DNA from 4 places in the Peribacillus sp. ACCC06369 genome. Region 1 is predicted to be linked to each of the others. Evidence: riboswitches for the same ligand, from Rfam matches in the RefSeq annotation. Region 1 holds a riboswitch; each other region holds the start of a gene.
What was found. A riboswitch is a leader RNA that binds a small molecule or an ion and turns the genes downstream of it on or off. The one in region 1 is predicted to bind thiamine pyrophosphate.
Positions count from the first base shown of each region.

Region 2: it holds a riboswitch for thiamine pyrophosphate, as region 1 does, so the genes downstream of both, tenA (thiaminase II) here and thiC (phosphomethylpyrimidine synthase ThiC) in region 1, are expected to answer to the same signal.
Region 3: it holds a riboswitch for thiamine pyrophosphate, as region 1 does, so the genes downstream of both, QUF78_RS20055 (ABC transporter substrate-binding protein) here and thiC (phosphomethylpyrimidine synthase ThiC) in region 1, are expected to answer to the same signal.
Region 4: it holds a riboswitch for thiamine pyrophosphate, as region 1 does, so the genes downstream of both, thiT (energy-coupled thiamine transporter ThiT) here and thiC (phosphomethylpyrimidine synthase ThiC) in region 1, are expected to answer to the same signal.

Region 1 is NZ_JAUCEN010000002.1:833,501-836,711, forward strand. It holds gene QUF78_RS04905 (histidine phosphatase family protein) at 1-163, shown strand, start outside; gene QUF78_RS04910 (HAD family hydrolase) at 347-1,129, shown strand; TPP riboswitch at 1,241-1,355, shown strand; gene thiC (phosphomethylpyrimidine synthase ThiC) at 1,489-3,211, shown strand, end outside.
Region 2 is NZ_JAUCEN010000002.1:1,391,340-1,394,550, forward strand. It holds gene thiD (bifunctional hydroxymethylpyrimidine kinase/phosphomethylpyrimidine kinase) at 1-212, opposite strand, end outside; gene thiW (energy coupling factor transporter S component ThiW) at 181-702, opposite strand; gene tenA (thiaminase II) at 718-1,407, opposite strand; TPP riboswitch at 1,504-1,608, opposite strand; SAM riboswitch class I at 1,768-1,872, shown strand; gene QUF78_RS07660 (Fur-regulated basic protein FbpA) at 2,050-2,238, shown strand; gene QUF78_RS07665 (aspartyl-phosphate phosphatase Spo0E family protein) at 2,499-2,693, shown strand; gene QUF78_RS07670 (GNAT family N-acetyltransferase) at 2,767-3,211, opposite strand, start outside.
Region 3 is NZ_JAUCEN010000002.1:3,949,749-3,952,959, forward strand. It holds gene QUF78_RS20045 (ABC transporter permease) at 1-443, opposite strand, end outside; gene QUF78_RS20050 (thiamine-binding protein) at 440-721, opposite strand; gene QUF78_RS20055 (ABC transporter substrate-binding protein) at 733-1,737, opposite strand; TPP riboswitch at 1,859-1,968, opposite strand; gene QUF78_RS20060 (protein-glutamine gamma-glutamyltransferase) at 2,286-3,113, shown strand; gene rarD (EamA family transporter RarD) at 3,205-3,211, opposite strand, start outside.
Region 4 is NZ_JAUCEN010000002.1:1,105,139-1,108,349, reverse strand. It holds gene QUF78_RS06230 (universal stress protein) at 132-653, shown strand; gene thiT (energy-coupled thiamine transporter ThiT) at 732-1,310, opposite strand; TPP riboswitch at 1,416-1,518, opposite strand; gene QUF78_RS06220 (cation diffusion facilitator family transporter) at 1,766-2,650, shown strand; gene QUF78_RS06215 (histidine kinase N-terminal domain-containing protein) at 2,897-3,211, shown strand, end outside.

The DNA.
Region 1 (3,211 bases):
TAAGGTATTGGATGAAATCTTTACAAAGGGGGATAGGGATGTTCTGATCGTGAGTCATGCCGCCCTCATGATATATATGAGAAAAGAGCTGATCCGACGGGGGTTCACCGGTCCAAAATTCAAGATTGCAAGTAATGGAAAGCTGTATGTATTCGAAAGATGATAAGTGAAGAAATATAGGGTTTTCCATCAGAGAAGGTAAGTCTGATGTCCATCGTACATTTTGCTGATTTTAAGAAAGATGCAGGGATTTTCTGAATAATTATTCTTTTTCCATTGGTTGTGGTTTATTATTGTAATAGTGTAATTTTTACGATTTCAATAATAGGGAAAGAGGGTGGACATTTTGGTGAAGGCAGTTTTTTTTGATTTAGATGATACATTACTATGGGATCAGAAAAGTGTAAAAGAGGCTTTTGTGGCTACATGCGAAGTGGCTAAGGAGAAGTATGATTTGAATGTCGACGAGTTTGAAGAAGCTGTGCGGAAGGAAGCGCGTGAGCTTTATTCTTCTTACGATACATATGCATTTACTCAAATGATCGGTATCAACCCATTTGAGGGGCTATGGGGAAATTTTCAGGATGATCATGATGAATTCCGGAAGATGGCCGGGATTGCACCGGCTTATCGGAAAGAAGCGTGGACGAGAGGCTTGAAGGCATTAGGGATCGATGACCCGGAATTTGGGCTTGAACTGGCAGAACGTTTCCCTGCCGAGAGACGCAAAAAGCCATTTATCTATGAAGAATCATTCCGTGTGTTAGATGAATTAAAAGGGAAGTACAAATTGCTATTGCTTACGAACGGGTCTCCTGAACTGCAAAACACCAAACTTGAAATTACGCCTGAACTAGTTCCTTATTTCGACCAAATCGTCATTTCTGGTGCGTTTGGAAGAGGTAAACCGGATGCCTCCATTTTTGAGCATGCTTTGGAAATCATGGAGCTTGATAAGGATGAAGTATTGATGGTCGGCGATAATTTAATGACGGATATCCTTGGAGCGTCCCGGGTAGGCATAAAGTCGGTTTGGATAAATCGCCATGATAAGGAACGGAATGAAGTGCTTCCAACCTATGAAATCAAGCATTTAGAGGAGCTTTTCCCAATCCTTGAGAGCCTGTAATATTACTCTTCAAGTAACGAATTTTGGAGAGGTTGAAATAAAATATTAGGTCTTTCAAATTATTTACAGAGTGAAAAGGGTGATATATAGTTACCCTGTAATCAATTAAATTATTTAGACTAGGGGTGTCCAATAAAAGTTGGGCTGAGAGAGAAGCGCTTAAGCTTCTTAACCCTCAGGACCTGATCTGGTTCATACCAGCGTGGGGAAGTTAGAATCTACTAAACAATGACCATTTCAATTGGTCATTTCTGTAGCCATACTAACGTTAGCCGGGTCTTAAATATGAGACCTGGCTTTTTCGTGCGAAATGGATTGGATTTTGTCCTTTTTAAATGAACTTAAAAAGGAGAAATGAAATCATGAGTAATTCAGTAAATGACATGAACGTTTCAATTATGTCCAGTTTTGCTGGGAGTAAAAAGGTGTATGTTGAGGGATCTAGACCTGATATTAAAGTACCTATGCGTGAAATTAAGCTAAGTCCGACTACAGGGGCATTCGGCGAAGAGGAGAATCCGCCTTTACGAGTTTATGACACAAGCGGTTTCTATACGGATTCAGAATATCCCATTGATATTCATAAAGGTCTTGCCCCGATTAGACGCAACTGGGTCCTGGAACGGGAAGACGTTGAAGAGTATGAAGGACGTGAAATAAAACCAGAAGATAATGGGTATAGAAAAGTGGATTCACAATCCAAAGTAGAAATTTTTCCGGGATTGAAAAGAAAACCATTGCGAGCGATGGAAGGGCAAAACGTAACCCAGCTCCATTATGCCCGTAAAGGTATCATTACCCCAGAAATGGAATTCATTTCGATCAGGGAAAATGTTGCCCCTGAGTTTGTAAGAGAAGAGGTAGCTAGCGGACGGGCGATCATTCCGGCAAATATTAACCACCCTGAAAGTGAGCCTATGATCATCGGACGAAAATTTCATGTGAAAATAAATGCGAATATCGGAAACTCAGCTGTTAGTTCATCGATCGAAGATGAAGTGGAGAAAATGACTTGGGCTACACGATGGGGAGCCGACAATATAATGGATCTTTCCACCGGAAAGAATATTCACACCACCCGGGAATGGATTATCAGGAATTCGCCTGTGCCAGTTGGAACTGTTCCGATATATCAAGCATTGGAAAAAGTGAATGGAGTCGCGGAAGATTTAAATTGGGAAGTTTTTAGGGATACATTAATCGAGCAGGCCGAGCAAGGTGTCGATTACTTCACTATACACGCTGGTGTGCTTTTGCGATATATCCCTTTAACAGCGAAGCGAGTTACGGGAATTGTTTCCCGAGGGGGCTCCATCATGGCACAATGGTGCTTGGCCCACCACCAAGAAAGCTTTCTCTATACTCACTTTGAAGAGATTTGTGAAATCATGAAGGCATATGATGTCTCTTTCTCATTAGGCGACGGCCTCCGTCCTGGATCCATTGCAGATGCAAACGATGAGGCTCAATTTGCTGAATTGGAAACATTGGGGGAACTGACGAAGATTGCATGGAAGCACGATGTTCAAGTCATGGTTGAGGGACCCGGTCACGTACCTATGCATTTAATTAAAGAAAATATGGATAAGCAGCTGGAAGTGTGTCAAGAAGCACCATTCTATACCCTAGGACCATTAACAACGGATATAGCACCTGGGTACGATCATATTACTTCTGCAATTGGTGCTGCCATGATTGGATGGTTTGGAACTGCCATGCTTTGTTATGTGACACCGAAAGAGCATCTGGGACTTCCGAATAAAGAGGATGTTCGAGTAGGGGTCATTACCTATAAAATTGCAGCCCACGCAGCTGACCTTGCAAAAGGCCATCCGCATGCACAAAAACGGGATGATGCCCTTTCTAAGGCTAGATTCGAATTTCGTTGGAGAGATCAGTTCAATCTTTCTCTCGACCCTGAAAGGGCGGTTGAATATCACGATGAAACTCTACCAGCTGAAGGTGCCAAAACAGCCCATTTCTGTTCAATGTGCGGACCTAAATTCTGTAGTATGAGAATCTCACAGGACATCCGTGATTTGGCAAAAGAAAAGGGTCTGGGCTTTGAGTCGGTAATCGATG
Region 2 (3,211 bases), 560 kb from region 1:
ACACGAATATCTTCAAAGATGGCTGCAATTTGATCAGAAATGATAGCTGTATCGATGGCCTGAATTGAACGCACTTCCATTGTATTTTGTGCGGTTACGGCTGTGATTGCTGACATTCCAAAGACCCCATGTGCAGAAAATGTTTTTAAATCCGCTTGTATTCCAGCACCGCCCCCTGAATCAGAGCCTGCGATGGTTAATGCTGTTTTCATAAAAAAACCCCTTCATATAATTATTTTTTAGAAGTATTTTAAGTAATATGAAAGCTAAAATCGCACCTGCGAATGAACTAAGCATAAAAGCTGGTAAAAAACCAAAAAGAGCAGCTTTTTCTCCCAATAGGAGGATTGCAAGTGGATAACAGGCTAGGGAACCGAAAATGCCGGTCCCGATCACTTCCCCTAAACAAGCGAATTTTAAGCTTTGTGTTTTTCGATATACGACGGCAGCCAAAAGTGCACCGATCATGCTGCCAGGAAAGGCGAAAATTGAACCGGTACCAGACATGTTTCTAATGATGGAAACTAAAAAAGCTTGTGTTACCGCATAAGCAGGTCCCAATAATACGGCTGTCAGGACATTTGCCAGATGTTGAATAGGAAAGACTTTCGCAAATCCGGCAGGGATGAAAATAAATGAACTGGTTAAAGTCGTTATAGCCGTAATCATGGCGGTCAATGTCAATTTCTTGATTGGATTCATCATCATATCAACGACCTACAGTGGCCAATCCTGCTCATTTTGAACCATATCCCAGAATAAATATTCATATCGGGAAGTCACCAAAAAGTGCTTTTCTAATCTAAGAAGTTCCTTTTCGGGCATGCCTTCTGTTAATTCTTCCAACAAAGCAATCAGCCACTTGTGTGCTTCACCGAATTCAGGAGATGAATATGACCTTATCCAATCAGAGTAGCGATTGTTTTCCAATGCATCACCATTTTGTTCTTTCAATAGCAAACCAATCTCATAATAATCCCAAGCACATGGCAGGAGACAGGCTATCAGGTCTGCCAAAGTGCCATGCTGAGCTGCATTTAGCATGTAACCCGTATAGGCTAGAGTGGTTGGTGTGGGTTCTGTATCTTCCAATTCCTTGGAGCTGATTCCGAATTCCGCAGCATAATGCCGATGGATATCCATTTCAACTTGAAGGGTTTCATTTAAAATACTCGCAAACTTTGCCATGGTTTCGATATTATGAGCTTTGATGACACCTAAAGCAAAGAGCTTGGAATAATCCATGAGATAGATATAGTCCTGCTTCAGGTAATAGGCAAATTTCTTTTCAGGAAGTGTGCCGTTTCCAATTGCCTGGACAAAGGGATGTGAATGGTTCCTTTTCCAAATCTCTTTTGCCCGTCCATGAAGTCTATCACTGAATGTTTCTAATTTAGTATTCTCCATTGTTCATCCTCCTTAAAATGGATCCCCCTGTATACACCCAATAAAAAAAACCCGCTCCTGAATACGGAACGGGGTAGATGGATAAAGTCTGTAAATGGACGATATCATCCACTTCCCTCCGCCGGTATGAGCCGGTTCAGGTTCAAAGGGTCCGGAACTAATTCCATCTCAGTCTTAAAAAAGACTCCCCTAGTGGTGCGAATTGTATGTAATTACTGACATCATATCAGAAAGACAAGAAAATGCAACCCGTATTTGAAAGAGGTAATCCTTTATGCCACGGGAAAAAAGGGAGATCCAGGTAATTGACATTTGATGATTATTGAGATAAAATCATGTCTACATCAATTATATATTGAATTCTTATCCAGAGAGGTGGAGGGACTTGGCCCAAAGAAACCTCGGCAGCAGACCCATTTTGGGAACTGTGCTAAATCCAACAAGCATATGCTTGGAAGATAAGAAGAGCCGTACGGACACTGTCAGCCTCTTCTTGAATTAGAAGAGGCTTTTATTTTTGCGGAATAACGTTTAGTGACATAATAAAAAAGGTATATATAATTTGGTGAAAATCAAACCAGTTAATACAGTTTAGCTCAACTAGAAGCAGGCTCTATGATGACTAGGAAAGGAGCCATTTACATGGCGGAATTATTTAAGAGGATTGAACAGAGGAAGGCAAAGCTTATTGAAGAGTTATTGGCCAATGGAGTATACAAAACCTCTGATGAAAGGCACCTTTATGATGCCCCGTTAAAAGTACTTGAAGATGAATATAAGATTGTTATAAATAGACCTAATAACGAGTCTCCTTCGGAATGGATGACATAGTAAGCGATAGACTATATTTTGGGTTCTTGGGATAGGGATATGAAGTAAGCATTCGCAATGTATCACACTTGTGGATGCTTTTTTTATTTAAGTTTATATAGTGGATGTCACAAAATATACATAATTAGAGACTAAAATAGGCTTTTTGTCACATTTAACCTATGAAATAACACATTTAATTTCTGTAAAATGGTTGATTTTAACTACGAGTTTCATTATGATGAAAGTGTAAAAATATTGAAATATTGGGAGGTGTTTATATGATTTGCCGGAAGGTAACTATAGAAAAAGTAGAAGAAAAGAGAGAGGAAATGATCAAATTGGCAGCAATTTATGGTTTTACAAGTCTTCTAACTGTTCAAGCAAGTCAAGAATTGGATGCGCTGTTAAATGCGTTGACAAATAAAAGAGAATCTGAATATTTTTCCCTCCAGAAAGTATATAGGTATTTTTAAATTCACCATTTCGTCCTCTTTTAATCAGAGAAAAAAGCTACTACACAAGGCAATAGCTTTTAAATAAATATATTTAAATATCGACACGTTTACCAAGAATGATCAAATCCCGTTCAATGCCATCCAGCTCGGCAACTTGAGGTAAATGTGCCCATTTTTCAAACCCGAATTTGGAAAAGAGCTTCAGGCTTGGGGCATTGTGGGCAAAAATGAAACCTAATAGAGTCTTCACCCCTAATTTTGGGCTCACTTCAATTGCCTTTTGAATCGAAATTTGTCCGATTCCTTTTCCCCGGAAATAATCATCAATATAAATGCTGATTTCAGCCGTGGAATTATAGGCCGGCCTCCCATAGAACGATTGAAAGCTCATCCATCCAGCAGTTTCCCCTTCTATAGTAATGATAAATAGCGGTCGACTTTCTGAATCATGTTCCTCAAACCATTTAACCCTCGATTGTACGGATATAGGTTCCGTATCTGCCGTGACCATTCTTGAAGCAATTGTCGAATTATAT
Region 3 (3,211 bases), 3.1 Mb from region 1:
TATGGTGTCTGGCGAAAACCGTCCAATGAAGCAACCGCAACCGGAAAAAAACATACTAGCGAAATGACGATTAACTTAGGCATCATGCCAAAGCCAAACCAAATTACTAAAAGCGGTGCCAAAACTATGATAGGTATATTTTGTGATAGTATGAGCAGAGGGTAAACCGCGTCCTTTACGCCTGGAAACAGATGTAGGATTGCTGCGATTAATAATCCAATGCAGCTTCCAATAAAAAAACCCGATAACGCAAGCTCAGTTGTTGATGAAAGGTGACCAAAAAGATTCTGGGACGACTCAATTCCTTCAATGAAAATGGCCGACGGAGCGGGAAGCAGCCATTTTTCAACCTTTAATAAGACTGTCACTGACTCCCATATTATCAGCAACAATAATAAAAGAAAGAAGGGAGCCCCCTTCTTCCAAATTACCCTTCCGGTCATGCCCGATATTTCTCCGTTAACGTATCCATCGTAATTCCGCTCGGCTGATATAATATTTTCACTTGGGATATGACATTCGGCGAGCCTAATTCAATCATTCTTACATTCATTTTTTCTATCACGGCAAAAAGTTCGGAAAGCTCACCCTCCATTGTCGTTTCTAGCGGGTGAACTTCATACTTGATACCTGATTCATCAATGATCTTGATTGCTTCGTCAACCAAAGGGATGACATCCCCTTTAGGAATAATTTGTATACTAATTAATGAATTGGCCATTGTATTTCCTCCTATTTTGGTAAAAATTCATTGGTAAATGCTTTTTCAGGATTGAAATCACCTTCAAGAAGCTTATTTTCCGTCATCCAATCACTGTAATTCTTCCAAATTTCAAGCTTTTGTTCACCCCAACGCGGAGCATCATCCTGATACTTAGCCGCAAGCCACTCCTGGCTTTTCTTCACTAGTTTTGCATCAAGATCCGGGGCAGACTTAATTAGCACGTCTGCTGCATCACCAGGGTTCTTTATCGCAAACTGGTACCCTTTCGAAGCTGCATGAACGAATGCTTTAACAGTCTCGGGATCCTCTTTTATCATCTTTTCATTCGTTGTCAAAACAGGTGTATAGTAATCGAGCTTATCCGAGTATTCGGTTAAGTAAACCATATTAAGCTTTTCATTTCGCAACTCTGCCTCAATACCTGTCCACCCATAATATATCCAGGCAAAATCTATATCCCTTTTAACCGAAGTGAAAAAATCCGTGTCTCCTGTATTCACTATATCCACTTTATTTACATCCGCATTTTCTTCTTTCATTAGTGAATCAATAATGGCCTTTTCAACCGGAGACCCCCAGCCACCATACGTTTTTCCTTCAAAATCCTTGGGTGTTTTAATGTTTTTTGCCTCAGGTGAAGCAAATCCAGAGGTATTGTGCTGGATGACAGCAGCTACCGAAACAATCGGGACGCCTTGCACGCGGGCCTGCGTAATGCCCTCCTGGTAGCCCACGCCAAATTCGGATTTCCCTGAAGCGACAAGCTTATCAGCTCCAGCTTCACCTGGCATGATAATATCCACATCCAGACCTTGTTCTTTAAAATATCCTTTTTCCTTGGCTACATACAAACCTGAATGGTTTGTATTCGGTGTCCAATCGAGTACGACCGATACCTTTTTTAATTCTTTATTGCCTTCATTTTTAGATGCTTCTTCTTTTTCATTAGTTCCGCCTGCACCGCATCCAGCCAAAAGGAACAACGAAGTCAACAGTGGTAAGAATTTATTCAAGTTATTATCCTCCTACACATCATATAAGATCCATATGCCGGAACCATAATGGGGCGCCAGGGTCTATAAAAATACAAAAAACGCCCGAAGATGAATTCGGACGTTAACATACAAAACAGAAAGTCAGTAATAATATGTTCCCTCCGCTGGCATCATCCAGATCAGGTTCAAAGAGTCAGCATCTAAAGGACGCAATCTCAGCCAGCTTTACTGGCCCCCCTACATTTCTCGCACATATGAACTTTTCTCTCTCATTATATCAATTCATTCAGAAAAGGGAATACTAATTTGCTCCTTCTCCCTAATTGGAAAGGTATTCCTTCTAAATGTTTAGCACAGCCACCAAAACATCTTTTTGGAATGATAATCATTGTTAGCAAAATGATCATCCCTTTTGCCATACCAATCATTCTCGGTTGCCCTCATGCCTGAAACGCTCCAAATGGTCATTTCTTTGCATGCATTCATATAATGAGCATAACCTGTAGACTTTTTTGTGTACTGGTTTTATAAACCCTTCATTTCATAAGCAAAAGGTGGATATGGTCATGATAAAGATTAATCACAAATGGTTAGATGTCAGTCAAATCCAACCAGGTATAGTATCTGATACATCGCTTGAAATTCTCCAATTGCTGGCGGAAGATTCTAACGCTTTTGAATACCGGAACTTCGGATACCTTAATTTCGATATACAACTGAGGCACCGAGTCATCGATGCCGCCATTTCGTTAGATAAAAGTGGTCCAGAATTTTCCACACTTGATGAATCGGCAAGCAATGAACAATATTGGCGCGTTTCAAAGGATGGCACATTTACCCTTCAGCCAGGGATTGCCCCTCATGCTGCACTCCTGGACATTTTCTTGAATGGAAGGCTTTACGCCTTCGAATGCGGTACAGCGATAGTCGTCACTTTTTTAAAGGCCATTTTGGATTTAATCGGCCCTAGGAATTTTGACTATCTTTTTTCAAACCTATTTCTATATGACTTTCGCCCTCCAAGCAATATGGCTCTTAATATTCATCAAGGAACGGATTATTTACCAGGGGATTGCGTTTACTTCGAAAACCCTGATCACGACGAGGAAACTCCTGAATGGCAAGGTGAAAATGCCATATTATTAGGGAACAACCTCTTTTATGGACACGGGATCGGGATTACCACTGCACAAGGAATCATCGATGAATTAAATAGCAATAGAAAGCCGAATGCCACCATTTCGGCATCCCTGACAACGCATATCATTAGCTTGGATAGTTCCTTCTATAGCCAATTCCTGGAAAACACCCCTCGTGCAATGCCCGTTCACAGTCCTGTCAGCCTTTCCAATTGTATTGTTTCTGAAATAGGTCCGAAGATTTACCTTTCATGACCCTGGCATTTCCCCTATGCCGTAAAACCGTTTTATTATATACCGGCATAAAAAAATGCTTGGGAGAGATCTCCCAAGCATTTTTTCTTATTCACGCA
Region 4 (3,211 bases), 270 kb from region 1:
ATCCTACCATTTTAACAATGCCCGTATCTATCCTTTCCCCGTAATTGGCGATCTATATACCAATTAAAGGCGTGAAACATTTAAAAGTGGGTATAACACTTTAAAGACTTATAAATGGGAGAGATGAAATTATGAAAGACATAAAAAATATTGTCGTCGCTTTTGATGGAAATGAAGAGAGTACACGGGCCGTGGAATATGGAGCAACAATCAAACAGGCCTTTCCTGAAGCTGAGCTGACCGTAGTCCATGTCCTAAGTGATAAGGTTGAACAGAGTATCATGGGAAACGTCACAGCTCCTGGATTTGTACCCGCTGCAGGATTTTATGTCGATCCCGTCCAGACACATCCCGTCGTTGAAGTTGAACAGCGAGAACAAAAGGTAATTGACACCCCTTCCCCCGTCGAGAATAGTGTTCGGAACGCAGAAAGTAATACGTTGAGATTGCTAAGTGAATGTCAAGTCAAGGGGAAATTCGAGATATTGGAAGGACATGCGCCAGATAGCATATGTGAATATGCAGAAAGAACTGCGGCCGACCTCATCGTCGTCGGCAATAGCTCTAAAAGCGGTTTGGAAAAATTCTTTCTTGGAAGTACAAGTAGTTCAATTGCGAAAAACGCACCCTGTTCGGTATTCATTGCAAAATGAGATTGAGCCGGTTCGCCCTGTACGTATCGTTTGATCATTCCGAAAAAAGCCGGATTCTTGTAGAATCCGGCTTTTTTGTTAATAGGCTTTTTTCAGTAATACATTTGAAGCTGCCGAATATAACATCATCACCACAATGGCCGATAAAATAAAACTGATCAGCATATAAGTCCCATTATAAATGAATGAATAAACCGCTACTGGCTGTCCTTTTGGTGCTGCAGATCCAAAAAACACGATTCCAGAAGTGAAATGACATAGAAACCTCAGGAAACTTCCCAAAAACATGCCGCCAATCCCGTATAATTTCGCTTTGGAACGCTTTTCCTCTTTATAGCTGTTTACAAACTTGTTCATGAATACACCGGATATCCCGACAACCATAAAGGCAAGATAATAATCAATGAAGCCTTGGATCGGTGTTCCGATCCATGCTGTACCACTGACAATCTGCAATAGTCCAAGTAACAATCCGGCTAACATCCCACCTTTTATGCCCCAACGATATGCCATCAGAAAAATAGGTACCATGGCTATTGAAATCGAACCCCCTTGAGGCCAGATTCTTGAAAAAATGAATCCAGAGACCATATCCAGTAATAAAGCCAATGATGCAAAAATGGCGACCTCTGTCATGAATAACGTTTTATTTTTCATCAAGCCACTCCTTTCTCCAAAAGCGAAAAAATGTCCATGAGTTCCCCCTGCCAATTTTGCGCAAAAAAAAGCAACACCGGGGCGGTAATGGATGCCCAGTATTGCTTGTATCCAAAACCACATCCCTACGCTAGTGCTAACTATCAGGTTCATAGGGTCTGAACTCAACCGTTCACTCTCAGCCTTTTTGGCTCCCCTTGTGGAAGTATTTATTTTTCGATCCTCGGTTAGAATATACTACTAGTTTCTTTAATTGACAACTAAAGAAACAGTATATGTCAACAACTTGTCATTCCCATTTTATGGCGATATTCTTTCTTATAACCAACTTCTTTACATACCTTCAATACACCTGCAATTAAACAAGTTAGATGGCTAAATACGACAATTTTTCTATAGACTCACTAAGGTTTGTTTTGTTATCTTTATTAAACCTAATTTACATAGGGGAGGGAATGGACATGGATAAACATTCGATTTCAGCTGAAAAAGGCGCCTACATAAGCATTGCCGCTTACATATTCTTGTCTGCCCTTAAATTGTCATTTGGTTATTTCGGTGATTCTAAAGGACTTTGGGCAGATGGTTTAAATAATACGACCGATATCATCGCTTCCATAGCCGTATTGATTGGTTTGAAAATTTCGAAGAGACCTCCAGATGATAATCATTCATATGGACATTTACGGGCGGAAACCGTAGCCTCGTTGGTAGCTGCCTTCATTATGATCACCGTAGGCCTGCAGGTTGTATTCAGTGCTGTAGAATCCTTCTTCCAGCAAGATTCAACAACCGTTCCCAATATGCTTACCGGTTATGTCGCCCTATTCTCTGCAATCTTCATGTACGGAATCTACCGTTATAACTTAGCATTAAGTAAAAAGATCAACAGCTCTTCCATCTACGCCGTTGCACAGGATAATCGTTCCGATGCCCTTGTCAGTGTTGGTGCTTTCATTGGAATCATCGGTACTAAGATGGGAATCCCTTGGCTTGATGCAATAGCTGCAGCAGTCGTGGGGGTCATCATATGCAAAACGGCCTGGGATATCTTTCGGGATGCCTCCATCTCTTTAACCGATGGTTTCGACGAGCAGCTCCTGCAAAAGATCGGTCAAACCATTATATTGACAGAAGGTGTAAAAGACATGAGTGAAATTAAGGCCCGTATGCACGGAAGTGAAATCCTGCTCGAAACTACCGTTCATGTTAACCCTCTTTTGACCGTCATCCAAGGTCACGATATTACGGTTAAAATCGAAGAGAATCTTTTGAAGGAATATAATATCCAGCATGTGATCGTTCATATCGAACCATATGCATTTCATAAAAAAAGGTAACCGTCATTAACTTTACGGATACCTTTTTTTATTATTAATTCATGTAATCACTGTAATAAAACTGTGTCAAAAAAAGGTATTTATCGATTGATTGACGAATATTTATCCAATTGACACATGTTAAAAGAACTCTAATCTGTTATCATAAAAGCGAGATGTAATTATTTTAATATTTTGTAATTTTTTTCTAATACATTAATTTCTGGGTCAAAAGTAAATTCATTTTCCTACAGTATGGAGGGCAAAATGGTATCTAATCGAGAAATGACCATTCACTTTTTATCTTCTCAAAAAAGCAGTATCATATCCAAATGGAAAGATGAGTTGCTGCATTTACCGGACGGATATATGGGATATTTTAAAGGAGAAGTGGAAAATATCTTTAATCTGCTAATGGATCAGCTTGGAAAACCGGATACTGACATAGACGATGTACTGAAGGTCGTAGGGGGAAAAATTGCGTCTGATCGAGTTAATAAGCAATTGGATATGGAAAATTTCTTTTCCACTGCAACCATCGGCAGATCCATCATCATTGAGCACGTTTTGAATTCAGAAGCA